DNA from 3 places in the Blastococcus sp. HT6-30 genome. Region 1 is predicted to be linked to each of the others. Evidence: predicted binding sites of a transcription regulator. Region 1 holds the regulator's gene; each other region holds the start of a gene.
What was found. Region 1 encodes LexA, which represses DNA repair genes until DNA is damaged. Its sites were predicted from a motif close to TCGAACANNTGTTCGA; they were not measured.

Region 2: ruvC (crossover junction endodeoxyribonuclease RuvC) is a predicted target of LexA. The motif match lies at 3,739-3,754, and genes of this name have one in related genera.
Region 3: ABC795_RS02495 (DUF222 domain-containing protein) is a predicted target of LexA. The motif match lies at 4,978-4,993, and genes of this name have one in related genera.

What each region holds. Positions count from the first base shown of each region.
Region 1 is NZ_CP155792.1:2,569,187-2,576,189, forward strand. Features, by position in the region: gene ABC795_RS12360 (vitamin B12-dependent ribonucleotide reductase) at 1-357, opposite strand, end outside; gene nrdR (transcriptional regulator NrdR) at 504-1,058, opposite strand; gene ABC795_RS12370 (hypothetical protein) at 1,296-1,580, opposite strand; gene ABC795_RS12375 (LysM peptidoglycan-binding domain-containing protein) at 1,795-2,307, opposite strand; gene lexA (transcriptional repressor LexA) at 2,515-3,276, shown strand; gene ABC795_RS12385 (hypothetical protein) at 3,280-4,284, opposite strand; gene ABC795_RS12390 (phosphatase PAP2 family protein) at 4,292-5,011, opposite strand; gene hflX (GTPase HflX) at 5,062-6,525, opposite strand; gene ABC795_RS12400 (hypothetical protein) at 6,667-6,873, shown strand; gene dapF (diaminopimelate epimerase) at 6,878-7,003, opposite strand, start outside.
Region 2 is NZ_CP155792.1:1,627,702-1,634,704, reverse strand. Features, by position in the region: gene secD (protein translocase subunit SecD) at 1-923, opposite strand, end outside; gene yajC (preprotein translocase subunit YajC) at 938-1,252, opposite strand; gene ruvB (Holliday junction branch migration DNA helicase RuvB) at 1,398-2,522, opposite strand; gene ruvA (Holliday junction branch migration protein RuvA) at 2,519-3,154, opposite strand; gene ruvC (crossover junction endodeoxyribonuclease RuvC) at 3,151-3,720, opposite strand; gene ABC795_RS07860 (YebC/PmpR family DNA-binding transcriptional regulator) at 3,828-4,589, opposite strand; gene pdxT (pyridoxal 5'-phosphate synthase glutaminase subunit PdxT) at 4,586-5,248, opposite strand; gene ABC795_RS07850 (DUF418 domain-containing protein) at 5,272-6,102, opposite strand; gene pdxS (pyridoxal 5'-phosphate synthase lyase subunit PdxS) at 6,367-7,003, opposite strand, start outside.
Region 3 is NZ_CP155792.1:531,121-538,123, forward strand. Features, by position in the region: gene ABC795_RS02470 (Gfo/Idh/MocA family oxidoreductase) at 1-205, opposite strand, end outside; gene ABC795_RS02475 (DUF4031 domain-containing protein) at 244-528, shown strand; gene ABC795_RS02480 (metal-dependent phosphohydrolase) at 485-1,126, opposite strand; gene ABC795_RS02485 (ArgE/DapE family deacylase) at 1,123-2,397, opposite strand; gene ABC795_RS02490 (DEAD/DEAH box helicase family protein) at 2,848-4,632, opposite strand; gene ABC795_RS02495 (DUF222 domain-containing protein) at 4,998-7,003, shown strand, end outside.

The DNA of each region.
Region 1 (7,003 bases):
GTAGCCGTGCTCGCGGCCGACCTCGGTGTAGGTGAGCACCACGCGGTCGATCAGCTGGCGCAGGCTGGCCTCCCGCTGGGAGGTGCCGACCGCGCCGCGGAAGTACTTCGTGGTGACGATGTTGGTGGCGTTGATGCTCCACTCGGCCGGGAACTCGACACCGCGCTGCTCGAAGTTGATCGAGCCGTCCCGCCAGTTGGTCATGACGACGTCGCGGCGCTCCCAGGTCACCTCGTCGTACGGGTGCACACCGGCGGTGGTGAAGACGCGCTTGATCTTGAGGCCCTTGCCCCGGCTGGGCGCCTTGGCGCCGCGGCGGGTGCGGGGACCGGCCACGCGGTCGTCGGTATCGGTCATGGTGTGTAGCTCTCCCTGGTCGTGTGTCGCGTGGTGCTTCGCGGGGCTGCGCGGTGGTGCTGCGCGGTGGCGGATCGGGGGCTGGGGAAGAGCCGCGATCGGTAACTGCTCGAACTGCTGTCTATCGGGTGGCACTGACGGGTTTCTCAGGTGCCGGCAGGGCTGCCGGAGGCGACCGGCTGCCCCCGGCCCCCACCCCGCCGGCGGACCGGCGGGTCCCCCTGCATGCCCGGCAGCGGCGGGGTACCCGCCGCCAGGTGCCGGGCACGCAGCTCGGTGATCTCCTTCTCGAAGTCCTCGAGCGAGGTGAAGGCCCGGTACACGCTGGCGAAGCGCAGGTAGGCGACCTCGTCGAGCTCGCGCAGCGGTCGCAGGATCGCCAGCCCGACCTCGTGGCTGGGCACCTCCGCCGCGCCGCTGGCGCGGATGGCGTCCTCCACCTGCTGGGCGAGCAGCTTGAGCTGGTCCTCGTCGACCGGACGGCCCTGGCAGGCCCGCCGGACGCCGGCGACCACCTTGCTGCGGTTGAAGGGCTCGCTCACGCCGTTGCGCTTGACGACGGCGAGCACCGCCTCCTCGACGGTGGTGAACCTCCGCCCGCACGCGGGGCAGGACCGGCGACGCCGGGTGGTGGCGCCCTCATCGGCCTCGCGCGAGTCGATCACCCGGCTGTCGGCGTTGTGGCAGAACGGGCATCGCACGGTGGTTCACCTCCTTCTTCCTGCACCCCCACCGGCCGGCTGTGGACCCTCTTGGGGACATCCGGTGGATGCGCCGGGGAGAACCTGAGGACCAGCCTGTGGACGGGCTTACAGCTCTGTAACTACTAGATGTAGGGGAACCCTAGGACGCGCCGCACAAGATGTGCAAGTGATCGTTTCCTCGGCGTGTTCCGCCCCGGCACTGCCGTGCGCACGCGGAACACCGGATCCCAGCAGTCACAGGACATGCCCGGCGTCTCGGACCAGCGGAAGGCTCGCGGTGGCGTCGGCACCGGCGGAGCGCCCGCCGCGAACTGCGGACACCGCCCGCGCCACGGCCACGCGCTGCGTCGCGCGAGATGCCGCGACGACGGCCGCAGCGGGTGCGGCGACAGGCGGCTCGGGCAGCCGCACGGTCGACAGCTCGCTCCACGCCGTCGCCTCGGCGCCGCCCACGACGACCCGCACGCACACCTGGCAGGTGCCCGAATCGTCATGCCGACAGCCCGGCAGCCCCTGCACACCAGGCACCGACCTGGTGGGCCTCGACGGCCTGGGGTCGGCAGGGCGGACACCGCGGCGCGGTTCTCCATGACGCTGGACTGCGACAGGCGGCGAGGGTGATGGCCAACACAGACGGCCGACGCTTCAACACGCACGGTCGAGGAGCTCGTCGGGCCGGGCTGGGCACCTCTTGCCGCGGCCGGCGGAGTCCACCGGGCTCGGGGGAGCTGACTCAGGGCAGCCGCAGGACCTGCCCCGGCAGGATCGCCGAGCCGTCGAGGCCGTTCAACAGCTGGATGCCGTCGACGACCTCCCGCACGTCCCGCCCACCCGCCGCTGCGCTCGCGATCGACCACAGCGTGTCCCCCGGCTCGACGATGACCCTCGTCGTCCCCATCAGCTCCAGGCCGGCACCGTCCCCGCCGAGCACCGCGGTCCCGAGCGCGACCACGCAGAGGACCAGCAGCAGCGCGAGGGCGGCCACGAGCCGGCGACCGCGAGCGGTCAGCCGGAGAGGTGGCAGCGCCGGCTTCCCCGGCCACCCTGCGGCATGCCCCAGGGCTACGGCGGGACGGGCGCCGCGCGCCGACCGGCCCGCGGCCCCACCTCCGGCCGCCGGTGCGACCGCGTAGGCGCGCGGGACCGGCGGCAGCACGCGCAGGTGCCGCTCCGGCCGCCGCTCGAGCCGCTCCCGCACCGCGCCGGGCATCTCTCCGCGCACCGTCGCTGCCGCACTGCCGGCCATGGCTTCCCGCTCCTCACCTGGCCGGATCCCCCCGGCCCGAACGCCTGTTCGATTCAAACGCTTGCCCGATGTCTACCGCACGGGTCCGACAGGAGCGACGCGACACGGCAACTTTCGAACACGTGTTTGAACTGACCGGCGATCGGCGCTACGGTCGCTACGACGACCAGGCTGATCAGCTGCGCGGGCAGCCGGCGAGGAGGAGACGTGACGAACTCGAGCGGGACGTCCGGCGGCCGACGCGGGAGCCGGAGCGCCGCCCCGGGGACGGCCGACGCCTCGGCGTCGGTGCGCGCCTTTCCGGACCGGACGGCCGACGGTGACGGACTCACCCAGCGGCAGCGCCGGGTGCTGGAGGTCATCCGCGACTCGATCGACCGTCGCGGCTACCCGCCCTCGGTGCGCGAGATCGGCGAGGCGGTCGGGTTGTCGTCGGCCTCCTCGGTCGCGCACCAGCTGTCGGTCCTCCAGAAGAAGGGCTGGCTGCGCCGCGACCCCAACCGGCCGCGCGCCCTCGACGTCCGGCTGCCCGGCGACGCAGGACGCGCCGCCGCCGTCGAGCCGCTCGTGGTCGGCGACGGCGAGCAGGCCTCTGCCCCGACGTACGTACCCCTGGTCGGGCGGATCGCCGCCGGTGGTCCCGTGCTCGCCGAGCAGGCGGTGGAGGACGTCTTCCCGCTCCCCCGCGAACTCGTCGGCGAGGGAACGGTGTTCATGCTCAAGGTGGTCGGTGACTCGATGGTCGAGGCGGCGATCTGCGACGGCGACTGGGTCGTCGTCCGCCAGCAGCCGACGGCCGAGAACGGGGAGATCGTGGCCGCCATGATCGACGGTGAAGCAACGGTGAAGACCTACAAGCGCCGCGACGGTCACGTGTGGCTCCTGCCGCAGAACCCCGCCTACGAGCCCATCCCCGGCGACGAGGCCACGATCCTCGGCCGGGTCGTGTCGGTCCTGCGCAGGGTCTGACCGTCAGGGACGACGACGCAGGCGGCTGCCCAGCCAGACCACGAGGGTGGCGACGGCGGCGGCGATCAACGCGGCCGCGACCGGTGAGCGGTCCGAGCGCACCAGCTCCTCGAAGCCCGGCAGCGGGTCCGCAACCGGTGCCGCCGTCGCCGCGGGCGGTGCGCCGGCCGGGAGGGGTACCACGGTGACCGCGCTGGGCAGCCCCTCGCTGGCGACCACCAGCGCGCGCGAGTCGGCGGTGAAGCTGACCGCCTCGCCCTGCGGTGACTCCGGCAGGGCCACCCGCACGGGCTCACCGGCCAGCGCGCCCGGGACGTCGGAGGCGGTCAGCGGCCACACGTAGGCGTCGGTGTAGGTGCGCAGCGCGACGGCGCTGCCGTCCGACGCGACCGCCCCACCGGTGATCATCAGCTGACCGGCCCGGCCGACCGGTCCGCCGGGGGTGCCGGTCAGCGTCACGTTCACGGTGGCGACCCGTTCCATGGGCGCCGTTCCGCCGTCGGCGAGGGCACCGGCCGGCCGGTACACACCGCTGGAGCCCAGGACCTCCTTGGTCACCACGTACGGGGTTCCGTCCGGGGTCACCAGCAGCGCTTCGGCGTCGTGCGCGCCGTCGGGATAGGTCAGCCGGTGCAGCGCGGTGCTGCCGTCGGGGCGGAGGACGTGCAGCGCGACGGTCGCGCGGTCGACGTTGTTGTCCCCGGTGTCGGCGATCCAGACGCCGCCGTCCGGTCCGACCGCCAGGTCCTCGGGGTCGTACGGGTCCACGGGGGCGGACTGGACGTCGATCACCGCGCACGCGTCGTCGAGCCCGTAGACGGCGACCTGGTCGCCGCCGTCGTTGAGCGCGAGCACCTGCTCGCCCACGGCGACGAGTCCCGAGACCTCGGCGAGGCGCGGATCGGTGATCGAGCACCGCACTGTGGGTGCTGCGCCCCCGGCCCCGGCGATCCCGGGGACACCGAGCAGGACGCCGGTCAGCGCGGTCGCCAGGACGAGCCGCCTCACGGCGCCGCTATCCGGTCCGGCCTGCTCGGGCACGGACGAAGCGTGACAGCACGAGCGCGTCCAGTGCATGAACCACGCCCAGCAGCACGATGCCCACAGCCGCTCCCACGACGGCGTCGGTGACCCAGTGGAAGTCCAGCGACACCATCGCCACACCGGTGGCGACCGGTCCGGCCACGCTCAGCCACCAGAACGTGCGCTGCACCGCCGACGGCAGTCCGTACTCGACCGCCTGCCACCGGGCGACGCCCCACATGAGCACGGCGTTGGCCACGTGCCCGGAGGGGAAGGAAGCGCCGTCGGGGTGGAAGTAGTACGACCCCGGAAAGGCCGGGGCGGTGCGACCGATGCCGTGCTTGATGGCGTAGACGCCGGCGGTGAGCACAGCGAGGGCGAGCGCGACCCGGGCGATCGGCAACCACGTCCGCCGCCGCCAGAAGAGGTAGCCGAGCAGACCGGCGAGCACCGCGAGGATGGTGACCCGCCCGCCGAGCTGGGTGACCAGCCAGACCACGGGGTAGCCCGCGGTGCCCCGCAGTCCCCAGTCACTGACGACCTCCGAGACCAGCAGGTCCAGCCGCTCCAGCGAGCCGTGGGTGAGCAGGTCGGCGGTCACGAGGACCGGGACGAGGACCGCCACGCCGACCAGCCACCACGGCGGCCGACCGGCCGAGACGACGGGCGCGGAACCGGGAAGACCGGTCTCCCGCACCGCGCCCCTCGCCACGCCGCAACCGTACCGGGCCGTGACCGGATCGTGATCGATGCGGCCGGAGGTCAGGCGACCGGAGCCCCGAACTCCTCGAGTGCGGCCGCGAGCGCTCCGTCCACCCGGGCGGTGAGCCGGGTGCCGCCGCCCTCGTGCTGCTCGCTGAGGACCTCGCCGTCCCGGTGCACGCGGGCCACCAGGTCACCCCGCTCGTAGGGCACCAGCACGTCGACGTCGACGTCCGGGTGCGGCAGACGCTCGGCGACGAGCCGGCGCAGGGTGTCCATGCCGGCCCCGGTCCGGGCGGAGACCCAGACGGCGCCCGGCAGGGCCTGGCGAAGGGCGAGGATGTCCTCCTCGCTCATCGCGTCGACCTTGTTGACGACGATGACCTCCGGGACCGCCGACGCGTCGATCTCGTTCAGCACGACGTGGACGGCGTCGATCTGGCCGAGCGGGTCGGGGTCGGAGCCGTCGACCACGTGCAGCAGCAGGTCGGCCGCGGCCACCTCTTCCAGGGTGGAGCGGAAGGCGTCCACCAGCTGGTGCGGCAGGTGGCGCACGAAGCCGACGGTGTCGGTGAGCGTGTACTCCCGGCCGTCCGGCGACTGCGCACGGCGGACCGTCGGGTCCAGGGTCGCGAACAGCGCGTTCTCGACGAGCACGCCGGCGCCGGTGAGCTGGTTGAGCAGGCTCGACTTACCGGCGTTGGTGTACCCGGCGATGGCCACGCTCGGAACGGCGTTGCGGCCGCGGCTGGACCGCTGGGTGGCCCGCGCGGTTGCCATGCCGGCGATCTCGCGGCGCAGCTTGCTCACCCGGGCGCGGATGCGCCGCCGGTCGGTCTCGATCTTCGTCTCGCCGGGACCACGGGTACCGATGCCGCCACCGCCGGCGACGCGACCACCGGCCTGACGGGAGAGCGACTCACCCCAGCCGCGCAGCCGCGGCAGCATGTACTGCATCTGCGCCAGCTCGACCTGGGCCTTGCCCTCCCGGCTGGTGGCGTGCTGGGCGAAGATGTCGAGGATCAGCGCCGTCCGGTCGACGACCTTGACCTTGAGGACCTTCTCCAGCTGGTTGAGCTGGCCGGGGGTGAGCTCACCGTCGCAGATCACGGTGTCGGCGCCGGTCGCGGCGACGATGTCGCGGATCTCGTTGGCCTTGCCCGAGCCGACGTAGGTGGCGGCGTCGGGCTTGTCGCGCCGCTGGCTGACCGCCTCGAGCACCTCGGAGCCCGCCGTCTCCGCCAGGGCGGCCAGCTCTGCCAGCGAGCGGTCGGCGTCGGCCTGCGTGCCCTCGGTCCAGACCCCGACGAGCACGACGCGCTCGAGTCGCAGCTGCCGGTACTCGACCTCGGTGACGTCGGCGAGCTCGGTGGAGAGCCCCGCGACACGGCGCAGCGCACCGCGCGCCTCCAGCGCGTAGGAGCCGGTGGTGTCGTCGGCCTCGTCCCGACGCCCGGCGGGCGCGGGGCGGGTGGTCCGGTCGGTCTGCTCGTCGACGGGCAGGGCATCGGGGGCGGTCGTCATCGTGTCCAGCGTGGCACGGTCCTGCGTGGAAAGCACCTGAGTTGTCATCGCCCGGTACAACGCATCGCCGCCCCCGATGCATCCCGACCGACGGCAGGGGTAGGGCCTGCCCGACGAACGTGACGCACGGAGGAGGAACCGATGAGCGAGAGCGGATCGAGCCGGCTGGGTTCGAACAGCGAGCTGGACGACCCGGGCCGGGACCCCAAGGGCATCGGCGGCCCTCCGCGCAACCCGATGGGCGCGGGAGCGGACCAGGACAGCGGCCGGGGCGAGCCACCCACCCCTCCGGCCACCGACGACGACGACGCGATGGTCCCCGTGCCACCCGACGACGACCGCCGCTGACGGGTCAGGCCCGGAGCCACTCCGGGCACAGCGCGCCGGCCGACACCAGGACCGCCGGCCCGCTGAGGACCGTCGTCCCGGGGGTCACCTGCACCGTCAGGCGCCCCCCGGGCACGTCGACGACGACGGT
Region 2 (7,003 bases), 940 kb from region 1:
TCACCGGTGATGGTGGTCTGCCCGTTGATCGCCCCCTGGATGGTCGGGGCGGAGATCACCCGGCCGTCCAGCGTGAAGGCGACGCTGGCCCCGACGTTGGCGGCCGTGTAGGCGGCCCAGGTCTCGCGCCCCCCGGACTCGAAGTCCAGCAGGACGACCCAGCTGCCGTCGGTCGGGTCCGTGGCGGCGCTGGCGTCGGCGATCTCGGTGCCCTCGATGATCGTGGGGCCGAGCAGGTACTTGGCGGCGCCGTCCTCGCTGCAGGCGGCGACGTGGTCGTCGGGCCGCGAGACCTCACCGATGAGGTTCTCGGCCTCGCAGGTGAGGGTCGCGTAGGCCGCGGCCGCCTCCTCCAGCGTGACGGCGGGGGCGTCGGGGTCCGGGAGCGCCGGGTCGGCGACGGCATCGCCGGTGGGCTCGTCGGCGGTGGCCTCGTCGCCACTCGCATCGCCGGTCGCCTCGGCGGCGTCCCCGGTCGGGCCACCGTCTGCCGTCTCGGCGCCCTCGTCGGTGGCCTCCTCGTCGGTGGCCTCCTCGGCCGGGGTGGCGGCGGCGGGCCCGTCGAGGACCGGCCGGAAGCGCAGCTGCGCCGTGGCGCCGAGCTCGCGGGCCTGCTCGCCGTCGTCCCCGGGGACGGAGATGACGATGTTGGAGTCACCCTCGGTGACCACCTCGGCCTCGGCGACGCCGAGGCCGTTCACCCGCTGCTCGATGATCCGGCGGGCCAGCTCCAGGTCCTCCTGGGCCGGCGCCTGGCCGTCCGGCGTGCGGGCGGTCAGCGTGACGGTCGTGCCGCCGCGCAGGTCCAGCCCGAGCTGCGGGGTCCGGGTGTCCCCGGTGAAGAAGACGAGCCCGTAGAGGAGCGCCACGATCAGCGCGAACGCGGCGAAGTAGCGCCCCGCGGGGAGCGAGCGGTTGGCCACGGAGGTCGTCCGGGTCAGACGGTGCCGTCGGCCGGGCGCGAGGGGTCGTCGTCGACCGCCTGCGTCGCGTCGGCCGGGCGCCGCACCTCGAGGACGGCCTGGCGGGCGAACGTGACGACGACGCCGGGAGCGATCTCCAGGTCGACCGTGGTGTCACCCAGCGCGGCGACGGTGCCGTGCAGCCCGCTGGAGGTCATGACCGGGGTGCCGATCGTGAGCGAGGCCTGCATGGCGGCGTTCTGCTCCTGCATGCGCTTGCGCTGCCGGGCGGGCAGCACGAACAGCACGACGGCCAGCAGGGCCAGCATGATCAGCGGGAAGAACTCCACGACAGGTGCGCCTCTCTTCCGCGGCTGGTGCTCCGCGGTGGTGCGGTCCGGGACGGGACCGCTCGGGTACGTCGGCACCGGCACGCGCGGGCGGACGGGACGCGCGCGTCCCCGGCCTGCGAGTTGCGCGCCAGCGTCCGGGAGTCTAGGCGTCGAACAGTGCTTCTGACGACGACCCCGGTGCCTGCGGGTCTGCTGTGACCCGCCCGAGGGGGACGCCGCCCCGCGGCACCGGGCGTCCGAGGTGCTGCCAGGCGGCTTCGGTGGCGACGCGCCCGCGCGGGGTGCGGGCCAGCAGGCCCGCCCGCACGAGGAAGGGCTCGCACACCTCCTCGACGGTGTGCGGCTCCTCCCCCACCGCCACCGCGAGGGTGGCGACGCCCACCGGCCCGCCACCGAACTTGACCACGAGCGCCTCGAGGACGGCGCGGTCGAGACGGTCCAGGCCGAGGTGGTCGACGTCGTAGAGGGCCAGCGCCGCCTCGGCGACCTCGCGGGTGACCCGGCCGTCGGCCTCGACCTCGGCGTAGTCGCGCACCCGGCGCAGCAGCCGGTTGGCGATCCGGGGGGTGCCCCGGGACCGGCCCGCGATCTCGGCCGAGCCCTCGTCGGTCAGCTCCACGCCGAGCAGCGCGGCGCTGCGGGCGAGCACCCGCCGCAGGTCGGCGGGTTCGTAGAACTCCATCTGGCCGACGAAGCCGAACCGGTCGCGCAGCGGGCCGGTGAGCAGCCCGGCACGGGTGGTGGCGCCCACGAGGGTGAACGGGTTGATCTCCAGCGGGATGGCCGTGGCACCGGGCCCCTTGCCGACGACGACGTCGACCCGGAAGTCCTCCATCGCCATGTAGAGGAGCTCCTCGGCGGGGCGGGCGATGCGGTGGATCTCGTCGATGAACAGGACGTCGCCGGGCGCGAGGTTGGAGAGCATGGCGGCGAGGTCGCCGGAGCGCTCGATGGCGGGCCCGCTGGTGATCTTCACCGACGTGCCGAGCTCGGAGCCGATGATCAGCGCCAGGCTCGTCTTCCCCAGCCCGGGCGGCCCGGACAGCAGCACGTGGTCGGGGGTGCGGCCACGCCGCTTGGCGCCCTCGAGGACGAGAGCGAGCTGGCGGGCCACCTTCGGCTGGCCGATGAAGTCCTCCAGCGAGTGCGGCCGCAGCGCGGACTCGACGACCCGCTCCTCGTCGCCGGCCTGCGGAGACACCGCCCACTCCGGGGGCACCTCACCGGCCAGCTCGCCGGTCAGCGAGCGGTCGAACGGGGCGCTCATGCCCTGCCCAGGAGCTGGAGGGCCTGGCGCAGCAGCACCGCGACCTCGACGCTGCCCGTCGCGACGACCTGCTCGTCGGCCACCGGCGCGAGCTGGGTGACCGCGTTCTCGGCCTCCTTGGCGCTCCAGCCGAGCCCGACGAGCGCCGAGGTGAGCTGGTCGCGCCACGGGGCCACCGGGGTGACCGGCAGGCCGGCGGGCGCCGGCGCGTCCAGCGCGGTGTCGGTGCTGGTCGAGCCGAGGCGGTCGCGCAGCTCGAGGATGAGCCGCTCGGCACCCTTCTTCCCGATGCCGGGTACCTGCATGAGGGCCTTGACGTCGGCCATCGACACCGCCCGGCGGACCTCCCGCGGCGGGTGGATGGCCAGCACGGCCTGGGCCAGGCGCGGGCCGACGCCGTTCGCCGTCTGCAGCAGCTCGAACAGCTGGCGCTCGTCGTCGTCGGCGAAGCCGTACAGGGTGAGCGAGTCCTCGCGCACCACGAGGCTGGTGGCCAGCCGCGCGGCCTCGCCCACCTGCAGCCGGGCGATCGTGCCGGGGGTGCACTGCACCGCCAGGCCGATCCCGCCGACCTCGACGACGGCGCCGTCGGGCCCCACGGCGGCCACGCGGCCGTGCACGCTGGCGATCATCGGGCCGCCACCCCCGTCCAGCGCGGCAGCGTGGTGGCGCGCACGGGGGCGCCGATGCCGCCGGCGATCGCGGCGGTGCGCAGCCGCTGCTGGGCCGGGCCGCGCCATGCGTGGCAGACCGCGAGGGCCAGCGCGTCGGCGGCGTCGGCCGGCTTGGGGGCGGCGGCGAGCCCGAGGACCCGGGTGACCATCAGGGTGACCTGATCCTTGTCCGCGCGGCCGTTGCCGGAGATGGCCGCCTTGACCTCGCTGGGGGTGTGCCAGGCGACCGGCCGGTCGGCCTGCGCCGCGGCGAGCGCGGCGACGCCGGCCGCCTGCGCCGTCCCCGTGGCGGTGCCCCTGTTGTTCTGGGTGAAGACCCGCTCGATCGCCACGACGTCGGGCCGGTGCTCGCGCAGGAGCGCCGTCACCGCGGTGTGCAGCTCCAGCAGCCGCAGCTCCAGGTCGAGCTCCGGCACGGTGCGGACCACGCCGACCCCGATCGCCGAGGGACGCGCGCCGGGACGCCCGTCGACCACACCCCAGCCGCACCGGGTGAGACCCGGGTCGATGCCGAGCACCCGCATGAGAAGCCTTCCGCCGAACCGAACGCTTGTTCGACCTACGCTAACCGCAAGCTCCCGGCGCGCGCCCGCAACACGCCCACGGGCTCGTCGACCGCCTCGCCCGGGCGTCAGGCTTCGGCCGCGACCTTCTCCATGACCTCGTCGGGCACGTCGTAGTTCGCGTAGACGTTCTGCACGTCGTCGAGGTCCTCGAGGGCGTCGATGAGCCGGAATACCTTGCCCGCGCCGTCCTCGTCGAGCTCCACCTGCACGCTGGGCTGGAAGCCGGCCTCGGCGGAGTCGTAGTCGATGCCCGCATCCTGCAGCGCCGTGCGCACGGCGATGAGGTCACCGGGCTCGCACAGCACCTCGAAGGTGTCGCCGAGGTCGCGGACCTCCTCGGCACCGGCGTCCAGGACGGCGAGGAGCACACTGTCCTCGTCGACGCCGTCGGCCCGGGGCACGACCACGACGCCCTTGCGGGAGAAGAGGTAGGAGACCGATCCCGGGTCCGCCATCGAACCGCCGTTGCGGGTCATGGCGGTGCGGACCTCCATGGCCGAGCGGTTCTTGTTGTCGGTCAGGCACTCGATGAGCACGGCGACGCCGCCCGCGGCGTAGCCCTCGTACGTGATGCCCTGGTAGTCGACGCCGCCGGCTTCGAGGCCGGCGCCGCGCTTGACGGCGCGGTCGATGTTGTCGTTGGGGACCGAGCTCTTCTTGGCCTTCTGGATGGCGTCGAACAGCGTCGGGTTGCCCGCCGGGTCACCGCCGCCGGTGCGGGCCGCGACCTCGATGTTCTTGATCAGCTTGGCGAAGAGCTTGCCCCGCTTGGCATCGATGCCGGCCTTCTTGTGCTTCGTCGTCGCCCACTTGGAATGGCCGCTCACGGCAGTCCCCTCTCGTCCCCGGCGTCCAGGCCGGCCCTCTCGGCCAGGTGACCGCGCACGATGTCGACGAACAGCGCGTGCACCCGGCGGTCCCCGGTCAACTCCGGGTGGAAGCTGGTGGCCACCACGTTCCCCTGGCGGACCGCGACGATCCTACCGTCGGCCGGACCCCCGACGACCCGGCCGAGGACCTCGACCCCGGGGCCGGCCTCCTCGACCCACGGCGCCCGGATGAAGACCGCGTGGAGCGCGCCGCCGTCCAGACCGGCCAGATCCACGCGCGATTCGAAGGAGTCGACCTGCCGGCCGAAGGCGTTCCGCCGCACGGTGGCATCCAGGCCACCGATCGTCGGCTGGTCCGGCGGCGCGTCCAGCAGCCGGTCGGCCAGCAGGATCATGCCGGCGCACGTGCCGTAGGCGGGCAGGCCCGCGCGCACGGCGTCCCGCAGGGGTTCCAGCAGGCCGAACCGGCCGGCGAGCCTGGCCATCGTCGTCGACTCGCCACCCGGGACGACGACGCCGTGCACGCCGTCGAGCTCCTCCGGGCGGCGCACCGGCCGGGGGTCGGCGCCCTCGGCCCACAACGCGGCCACGTGCTCGCGGACGTCGCCCTGGAGCGCCAGGACCCCGATGACAGGACGTGCGGAGCCGGTGGACACGGCCGCCCACGCTACGGCGCCGCTCAGCGGGCCGGGGACGACGGGGCGAGCCCGGCCGCCCGGCTCGAGGTCCAGGTGAGCAGTGACTCCAGCGGTCCGCGGCCCACCGTGCGCCGCCACACGACGGCGCCGACCAGCGCGGCTCCGGCGAACCACAGCCACAGCACCGGGCCCTGCACCCGGCCCGGCGTGGCGTCCATGAGGATCCGGATGGCCAGGAGGTGGGCGGAGTACACGGTCAGCGCCATCGCCCCCACCGCGGCGAACGGCGCGGCCGGACGCGGCAGCCGCTCGGCCACCAGCAGGCAGGCCACCACCACCAGGAGGGCGAACCCGGTGGAGCCGACGACCTCGAAGGTGGTCCCGCTGTGCGGTTCGGCGCCGGTCAGCCAGCGGATGCTGACGATCCCCGGGACGCCGAAGCCGGTCTCCGGGCCAGCGGACGGCACACCACCGGCCAGCAGCCGCGCGCTGAGCCAGCCACCGCCGTAGCCGACGACCGCGGCGACACCGCCCGTCGCGGCCACCCGGCGCCGCACGGCGACGGAGGACAGGTCGAGACGCCCCACCGCCAGTCCGACCAGGACGAAGACGATCCACAGCAGCGCCGGGTAGTAGCCGGTGACCAGCAGCGAGGGGACGAGCGCGTCCGCCACCCCCGCGGTGGTGAGCGCCTGCCCGGCGACCACGAGCAGCGGCGGGACGGCGACGGCGACGGCGGCCGCGGTGACGAGCAGCCGGCGCACCGGCCAGCGGAGAAACGGCAGCACCAGGACGAAGAGCACCCCGTAGACGCCGAGGATGACCGCGACGAAGGTGCCCAGCTGCTGCAGTACCCAGCCGATCGCGAACACCCAGAGCGCGCGGGCGAGGATCCGGCAGCCGCACCCGGGTCAGCTCGCGGCCGGCGGGCGGCCGGGTGCGCCCGGAGAGCAGGGCGACCGAGACGCCGGCCAGGGTGGCGAAGAGGATCGACGAGCGGCCGTCGACGAGCGCGGACCAGGTACGCGGGTCCGGCCGCAGTTCGCCGCCCACGTTCATGTGGGCGGCGAACATGCCGAGGACGGCCAGCCCGCGCGCGACGTCCAGCCCGGCGATGCGGCGCTGGACGTCCACGCTCACCACCCGCGGGTGGCGTACCGCTCGCTCTCCGGGAGCATCGCGACGTCGATGCCCACCATCGGCTCTCCCAGGTTCCGGGAGACCTTGGCGATGACGTCGGGATCGTCGAAGAACGTCGTCGCCTGCACGATCGCTGCCGCGCGCTGGGCCGGGTCGCCGGACTTGAAGATGCCCGAGCCGACGAACACGCCCTCGGCGCCGAGCTGCATCATCATCGCCGCGTCGGCCGGGGTGGCGATGCCACCGGCGGTGAAGAGGACGACGGGCAGCTTGCCCAGGCGGGCGACCTCCGCCACCAGGTCGTACGGCGCGCGCAGCTCCTTCGCGGCGACGAACAGCTCGGTCTCGTCGAGGGTGGCCAGGCGCTTGATCCCCGCGCGCAGGGCACGCATGTGCCGGGTCGCCTCGACGACGTTGCCGGTACCCGCCTCGCCCTTCGAGCGGATCATCGCCGCGCCCTCGGAGATCCGGCGCAGCGCCTCCCCCAGGTCGGTGGCGCCGCACACGAACGGCACGGTGAACTCGCTCTTGGCGATGTGGTGGGCCTCGTCGGCGGGGCTCAGCACCTCGGACTCGTCGATGTAGTCGACCCCGAGCGCCTGCAGCACCTGCGCCTCGACGAAGTGCCCGATG
Region 3 (7,003 bases), 1.7 Mb from region 1:
CGTCGACGTCCGGATCGGCGATGATCGCGGCGTAGGAGCCGTGCGCCCGGTCCAGGCCGTGCCGGGAGGCGAAGGCGTCGGCCCGCTCCGGCGACCGCGAGGCGACCGCCACCGCCCGCGCGCCCGGCACGTGCGCGAAGTCGTGCATCACATTCTCGGCGATGCGGCCCGGCCCGATGACTCCCCAGCGGATCTCTGCACTCACCCGGCAGACGCTAGTCGGGGCGCGGCAGACTGCCTCCCGTGGCCGTGCTGATCGACTCCCCGGTGTGGCCCTGGCGCGGCCGCCGCTGGTCCCACCTGGTCAGCGACGTCAGCTACGAGGAGCTGCACGCCTTCGTCGCGGCGGAGCTGGGCATCCCGCGGCGGGCCTTCCAGGGCGACCACTACGACATCCCCGAGGACCTCTACGACGTCGCGGTCGCGGCGGGAGCGCAGCCGGTCGAGTGCCGCGAGCTGCTGCAGCGCCTGCTCGCGGCCGGGCTCAGGCTCCGGAAGGCCCGCCGGCCCGCTGCCTCAGCAGGGTGAGCTCCGCGGTCAGGTTCGCGCGGGCGAGCGGCTCCCACTCCGCGGCGGCGGGCAGCCGGTAGAGCCGGGGGAGCGCCAGCAGCTGATCCAGGACGGCGATCCGCCCGGCGGTGAACGTCTCGTCGTCCAGGTGCCCGTACTCGGCGCGGATCGCCGACGCGTAGCCCGCGTACGCCCCCGGCGGGCTGGCGAGCACCGCGAGGTCGGCGTCGCAGAGGGCTGCGCCGTCGGCGTCGCCGGGTGCCACGTCGTGCCCGTCGGTGAGCAGCACCAGCCGCACCACCTCCTCGACCCGCTCGTCCGGGACGAGCCCGCGCAGGCCGGCGCGGGCGCGGGCGGCGCTGAGCTGCTCGTTGTCCGTCCGCTGCGGGTCGTAGACGACGTCGTGGTACCAGGCGGCCAGCCGCACGGCGTCGGGGTCGGGGACGTCGGCGACCAGCCGCTCGACCAGGCCGAGGACCGCCGCGAGGTGTGCCAGGTCGTGGTACCGGCGGTGCGGCTCGCTCCACGCGGCGACGACGGCGGCCCACTCGGTGCGCGAGGTGGGGGAGTCGCCGGCCAGCGCGGCCCAGGCCTCGAAGCCGACCGGGCCGCTCACCGGAGGACCCCGCACGTGCGCACCGCGAGCAGGGCGAACGCGCGGGCGGCGGTGACCAGGTCGGCCACGGGTACCGACTCCAGCGGCCCGTGCGCGAGGTGCAGGTCGCCTGGGCCGTAGTGCAGCGTGGGGATGCCCGCGGCGGCGTACAGCCGCAGGTCGGTGCCCGCGGCGATGGCGCGCTCGGCCGGCTCGGCGCCGCCGGCGTCGACCACGGCGGACATGACCGCGGGCAGCAGCGGGGAGCCGGCCGGCAGCTCGCCGCTGGCGAAGGCGCCGCCGGTCCAGGTGAGCCGGACCGGGTGCGCGGCCAGCCACGGGTGCGCCGCGCAGAGCTCGGCCAGCCGCGCCTCGAGCGCCGCCCTCGCCGTCTCCAGGGGTTCACCGACCCGCACCCCGTACCGGCCCTCGGCGACCAGCCGGTCCGGGACGGAGCTGGCCCAGTCGCCCGCCTGTACCCGGCCGATGGAGATGCCGTGCGGGAAGCGGGCCTCGCCGAAGCGCGGATCGGCGTCGCGCTGCCGCTCGGCCTCGAAGGCGAGCAGCTCCCCGTGCACGTGCGCGAACAGCTCGACGGCGCTGACGCCGCGGTCGCGCATGGCGGCGTGGGCGGCGTGGCCGCTCACCTCCAGCCGGAAGGTGAGGGCCCCGCCGTGGGCGGTGACGACGGCCCGGGCGGTGGGCTCGGGGATGACGCACAGCTCGCCGGTGTGGCCGCGGCGCAGCGTGGCCCAGGCGCCGAGGCCGCCGTCCTCCTCGCCGACGACGCCGTGCAGCGCGAGCGGGCGGGCCAGGCGCACCCCCGCCGTCCGGAGGGCGTGCACTGCCGCCAGCAACGAGACCACCCCGGCCTTCATGTCGCACGCGCCGCGGCCGTGCACGGCGCCGCCGCTGATCCGGGGGACGAACGGATCGCCGGCCCACAGGTCGCGGTCGCCGGGCGGGACGACGTCGGTGTGCCCGGCGAACACCAGCGCCGGCGCGCCGTCCTCGGCGCCGTCGACCGTGCCGACGACGCCCCACGCCTCGCTGCGCACGACCTCCTGGCCGGGGGCGCCGGGGGCGCTCGCGGCCTCCACCAGGTCGATCGGCCACCGGTCGACGGTGCAGCCGAGCTCGTCCAGCCAGTCGCCGAGCAGGTGCTGGACCTCGCTCTCGGCCGCGCTCCCCCCGACCGACGGGACGGCGATCATGGTGCAGAGCCGGTCCACCGCCCACTGCTCGTCGACGGCGGACAGCACGCGCGCCTCGACGGCGGTGAGGTCGGCCATGCGCGGGAGTCTGGCACGCGTCGCCGACGGGCCGGGACGGTGCGGCGCCGGCGTGCGCGGGGACCTCGGACCGGCGCGGTCGTCCAGGCCGGGCAGACCGCCGCGAAGAAGCCGGCGTGGTCATCGTGTCAGCGCCCACGGTCGACTCCGCACGCAGGGCGAGCGCGGAGAACTGAAAAGTCCTGCCGGACGGGTGTCGGCCCGGAGTGCGCGGGTAGCCTCGAAGACGTCCGGGCCGGGTGCATCGTGCCCCCGGGTGCCATTTGGTTACGCCTTCACGGACTACCGCCCCGACCTCGGTCGGGGGCCTGGAGCCGCGTTGTGCATCTCGCCGCGAGGCGGCCGTCATCCGGTCCGGACCTCACTTCCCGATCGGCTCCACCCTCAGGGTGGGGCCGATCGTCGTGAGGGCCGCTCGGACCGCTCACCGCCCAGCGGGGGTCGCTCCACCTAGAGCATCGTGCGCAGGCGCTCCCGGCGCGCGCGGAGCACGTCGACCGACGCCGACGCCGACGGCGGGCCGGGCACCGACTGGCGCAGCTGGGTGTGCACCACGGCCTGCGGCTGCGAGGTGCGCGCCGCCACCCGGTTGACCAGCCGGTTGATCTCCCGGCGCAGCTCCGCGGCGTCGCGCCAGGAGCGGCCGGCGTCGTCCTCGTCGGGGTGGTCCTCGACGACCATGAAGTCGTCGCCGTCGTTCCGGTGGCTCGCCGCGATCCGCACCCGCAGCTCGTCGTCCCGCTTGGCCAGCAGCGACGCCGTCTGCTCGGGGGTGAGCAGGCCGGGGATGCCGAGGAAGTCCTCCTCCTCGGGCGCGACGAGCGCCGGGCGGCCCTCACCGGTGTGCGCCGTCCCGCCGTGGAGGACGTGCGCGAAGCGGGCGTCGGCCTCCAGCGCCTCCCACTGCTTCAGCTCGCCCTCGCGCGGCTCCCGTGGCGGCAGGTCGAGCGCCTCCAGCTCCTCGTCGGGCTGGGTCCTGGGCGGCGGCATCACGTGGTTGCGCTGCTCCTCCATGGACGCGGCCAGCGACAGCAGCGGACGGACGGCGGGGAGGAACACCGTCGCCGACTCGTGCGAGGCCCGGGAGCGGACCACGCGGCCGACGGCCTGGGCGAAGAACAGCGGCGTCCGGTAGGAGGTCATCCAGGCCAGGACGGCGGCCCGCGGGACGTCGACGCCCTCGGAGATCATCCGCACGCAGACCGCGATCCGGGCACCGCCCTTGTTGAACTTCTCGATCTTCTTCGACGCCTTCGGGTCGTCCGACAGGATCAGCTCTGGCGCCTTGCCGGTGACCCGCCGCACGATCTTGGCGTAGTCGCGGGCGTCGTCCTGGTCGCTGGCGAGGATCAGCCCGGCGGCGTCGGGCATGCCGCCCTCCTCACGGAGGTGGGTGATCCGGTCGTCCATCGCGGCGATGACGTGCGGCACCCACTGGCCCTTGGGGTCCAGCGCGGTGCGCCAGGCCTGCATCTCCACCGACTTGGTGCCGGCCTCGCTCAACGAGGCGGCGACGACCTCGCCGGCGGAGTTCCGCCAGCGCGAGGTGCCGGTGTACGCGGCGAAGACGACGGGGCGGACGACGTTGTCGGCGAGCGCCTCCTTGTAGCCGTAGGTGTAGTCAGCCCTGCTGACCAGCCCGATCCCGCCGGAGCCGTCGTCGCCCTCGAAGGAGTCCTCCTCGTAGCGGACGAAGGGGATGCGCTCGTCGGGCTTGGTGCGGAACGGCGTCCCGGTGAGGCAGAGCCGGCGGGCGGCCATGCCGTACGCCTCCTCGACCGCCTCGCCCCACGAGAGGCCGTCGCCGGCGTGGTGGACCTCGTCGAGGATCACCAGCGACTTCACGGCCGTGGAGCGAGCGGCGTGCAGCATCGGCTTGCCGGCGACCTGCGCGTAGGTGGTCACGTAGCCCTGCGTGCCGGCGCGGACCGGCCCGACGGCGTTGGTCAGGTTCGGGTCGAGGACGATGCCCATCGCGTCGGCGGCCTCGGCCCACTGCAGGCGCAGGTGGTCGGTCGGGCAGACGACGACGACGCGGGCGACCTCACGGCGGGACAGCAGCCGGGCGGCCAGCGTCAGGGCGAAGGTCGTCTTGCCGGCGCCCGGCGTAGCGGTGACCAGGAAGTCCTTGGGGGAGGCTTCCTCGTACTGGCCGAGGGCAGCCTGCTGCCATGCCCGGAGCGGTCGGCTGGTCGTCTGCGGGGCCCGGGCCGCCGCTGCTGCTGCAGTCGCCATGTCGGGGCCCATTCTGGTCGGCGACCGGGCAACACGCCCAACGGGGCCCTCCCGCGCGCCACCGCCACCGCCCCGTATGGAGGCGGCCACGCACGCCGCTGACCAGCGGTCTTTCGCTCGAGTCCCGACGGCGGTATGGCGTGGATCACCGGCGTGCCGGACCGACCCGTCACGTCACGCCGGTCACGCCCGACGCACGGGTCAGGGCAGCCCCGGGAGAAGCTCGTCCAGCGTCACCGGGAGGTCTCGCACCCGCGCGCCCGGCTGCTGGCCCGGTGCGCAGCAGATCACCGCACTGCCCGACTCGTCCCCGCTCCTGCCCGGGTCGGCGAGAACTGTCGGTGGTCGAACATACGATCGATCCCATGAAGGATGTCGCCCCGACGACGGGTGCCCCGCCGCGTGCGCCGTCGGCGGCCTGGGCGTCCGGGCCCCTCGGTGCGGTGCAGGCCGCCGACCGGGAGATCGCCCGGCAGACCGCACTGCGGGCGCGGGCGGTGGCCGAGTTCGCCGCCACCCGGCCCGCGTCGGCCGACCGGCAGCCGGGGGAGCCGGGTGCCATGAGCGGCGAGCGCCGGGCCTCCCGTCCCGAGGTGCTCGCCGACGTCAGCGAGTGGGCGGCTCAGGAGCTCGTCGTCGCGCTGTCGATCTCGTCGCAGGCGGCCGAGGCGCTGCTCGCCCGGTCGCTCACCCTCGTGCACCGGCTGCCTCGCACCCTGGCCGGGCTGGAGTCGGGCGCGCTCCACGTCGGGCAGCTGTGGCCGATGCTGGACAAGGTCGCGCCGATCGCCGACGCGACGGTCCGCGGTGAGGTCGAGGCCGAGCTGCTGGCCTGGGCGGCGGGACGGGTCGCCACACCCGCGCATCTGGGCGCCAAGGCGCGGCGCCTGGTGCTCCGGCGGGACGCCCGCGACGCCGCCGACCGGCTGCACCGGGCGCTGCGCCGACGCGGGGTGTCGGTGCGGCCCCACACTGAGGACGGGATGGCCGTGCTGAGCGCCCTGCTGACCGTGCCCGAGGCGCAGGCGCTGCTGGCTGCGCTCGGTCGGTACGCCGATGCCCTCGACGCCGACCCGGACGACCAGCGCACCCGCGGCCAGAAGATGGCCGACTGCCTGCTCGACCTCGTGCTGCGGCCCGGCGAGAACGGCCTTCCGCCCGTGCAGGCGCAGCTCACCGTGGTCGCCGGCGTGCGCACCCTGCTGGGTGGCGACGAACCGGGGGAGATCGGCGGGCAGCCGGTCCCGGCGGAGATGGTCCGCGCCCTCTCCCGCGCCCTGGGGCTGCTGCCCGATCCCGCGCCGCCCGGGAGGTGGCCAGGCGTGCCGCCGGGTGCCCGGTCGGCGGACCCGAACCGGATCGAGGGGCCGGGAGCGAGCGACGAGGAGGCCCTCGCCGACTGGTGGACGGCCACCGAGGCGCGGGTCCTCGAGGAGTGGGGCGGCGAGGACGATCCGCCACCCGAGGAGATGGCCCGGTACTGGGCAGAGGTCGCTCGCTGGGAGCGGATGCCCTCGGCGGCCGACCTCGGGAATCCGGACGACCCGGGGCCACCGGACGACCCGGGGTCACCGGCCGACGCCGGCTCGCCGGACCACGCGCTCGACCCCGTGCCCGACGAGGCGCTCGATTCCTGGTCCGACCGTGCGGCCGATACCTCGCCCGAAGACGCGATCGACCATGCGCCCGAGGAGGATCCCGCTCCAGGCGTGGCCGCGGGGCCCTCGGGGGGCGGCTGGGCTGCGGCGGACCGTGCCGTCCAGTCGGCGGGTGGGGTCCTGCTCGATCTGCAGCGGGCGGTCGGCCGTGCCCAGTGCGCGGTGACGGCGGCGCAGCGCCTCGACGCCCACGATGAGGACGCATGGCAGCGCGGCCCGGCAGGGCAGGTGTCCGCTGCGGCCGACGCGCTGGCCGCGCTCCGCGTCGCCGGCGTCGCGCAACGGACCGCGCTGACCTCCCTGCTCGACGCGACGGCCGGCGGCGGCCTGGTGGACCGCCCCCGGGTCGCGGTCGTCGACGAGCTGACCGGCGCCCTCCTGGCGCTGACCGACAGCCGGGAGCTGCGGCGGCTGGCGCACTGCGGCGCCGCGAGCTGCCGCCGCGACCCCGTCCGGTGCGACCACGACCTCGCCGGGCGACCCGGGCTCGGCCCGCCATCACCCACCGACGGCTACCGCCCCAGCGCAGCGCTGGACCGCTACGTCCGTGCCCGCGACCGCCGGTGCCGGTTCCCCGGCTGCCACCGGCCGGTGCCACGCGGTGGCGAGCTCGACCACGACCGGCGGTGGCCCGACGGCGAGACGAGCACGGCGAACCTCGTCGGCTACTGCACGTCCCACCACCGCGGAAAGCACCAGGCGCCCGGGTGGAC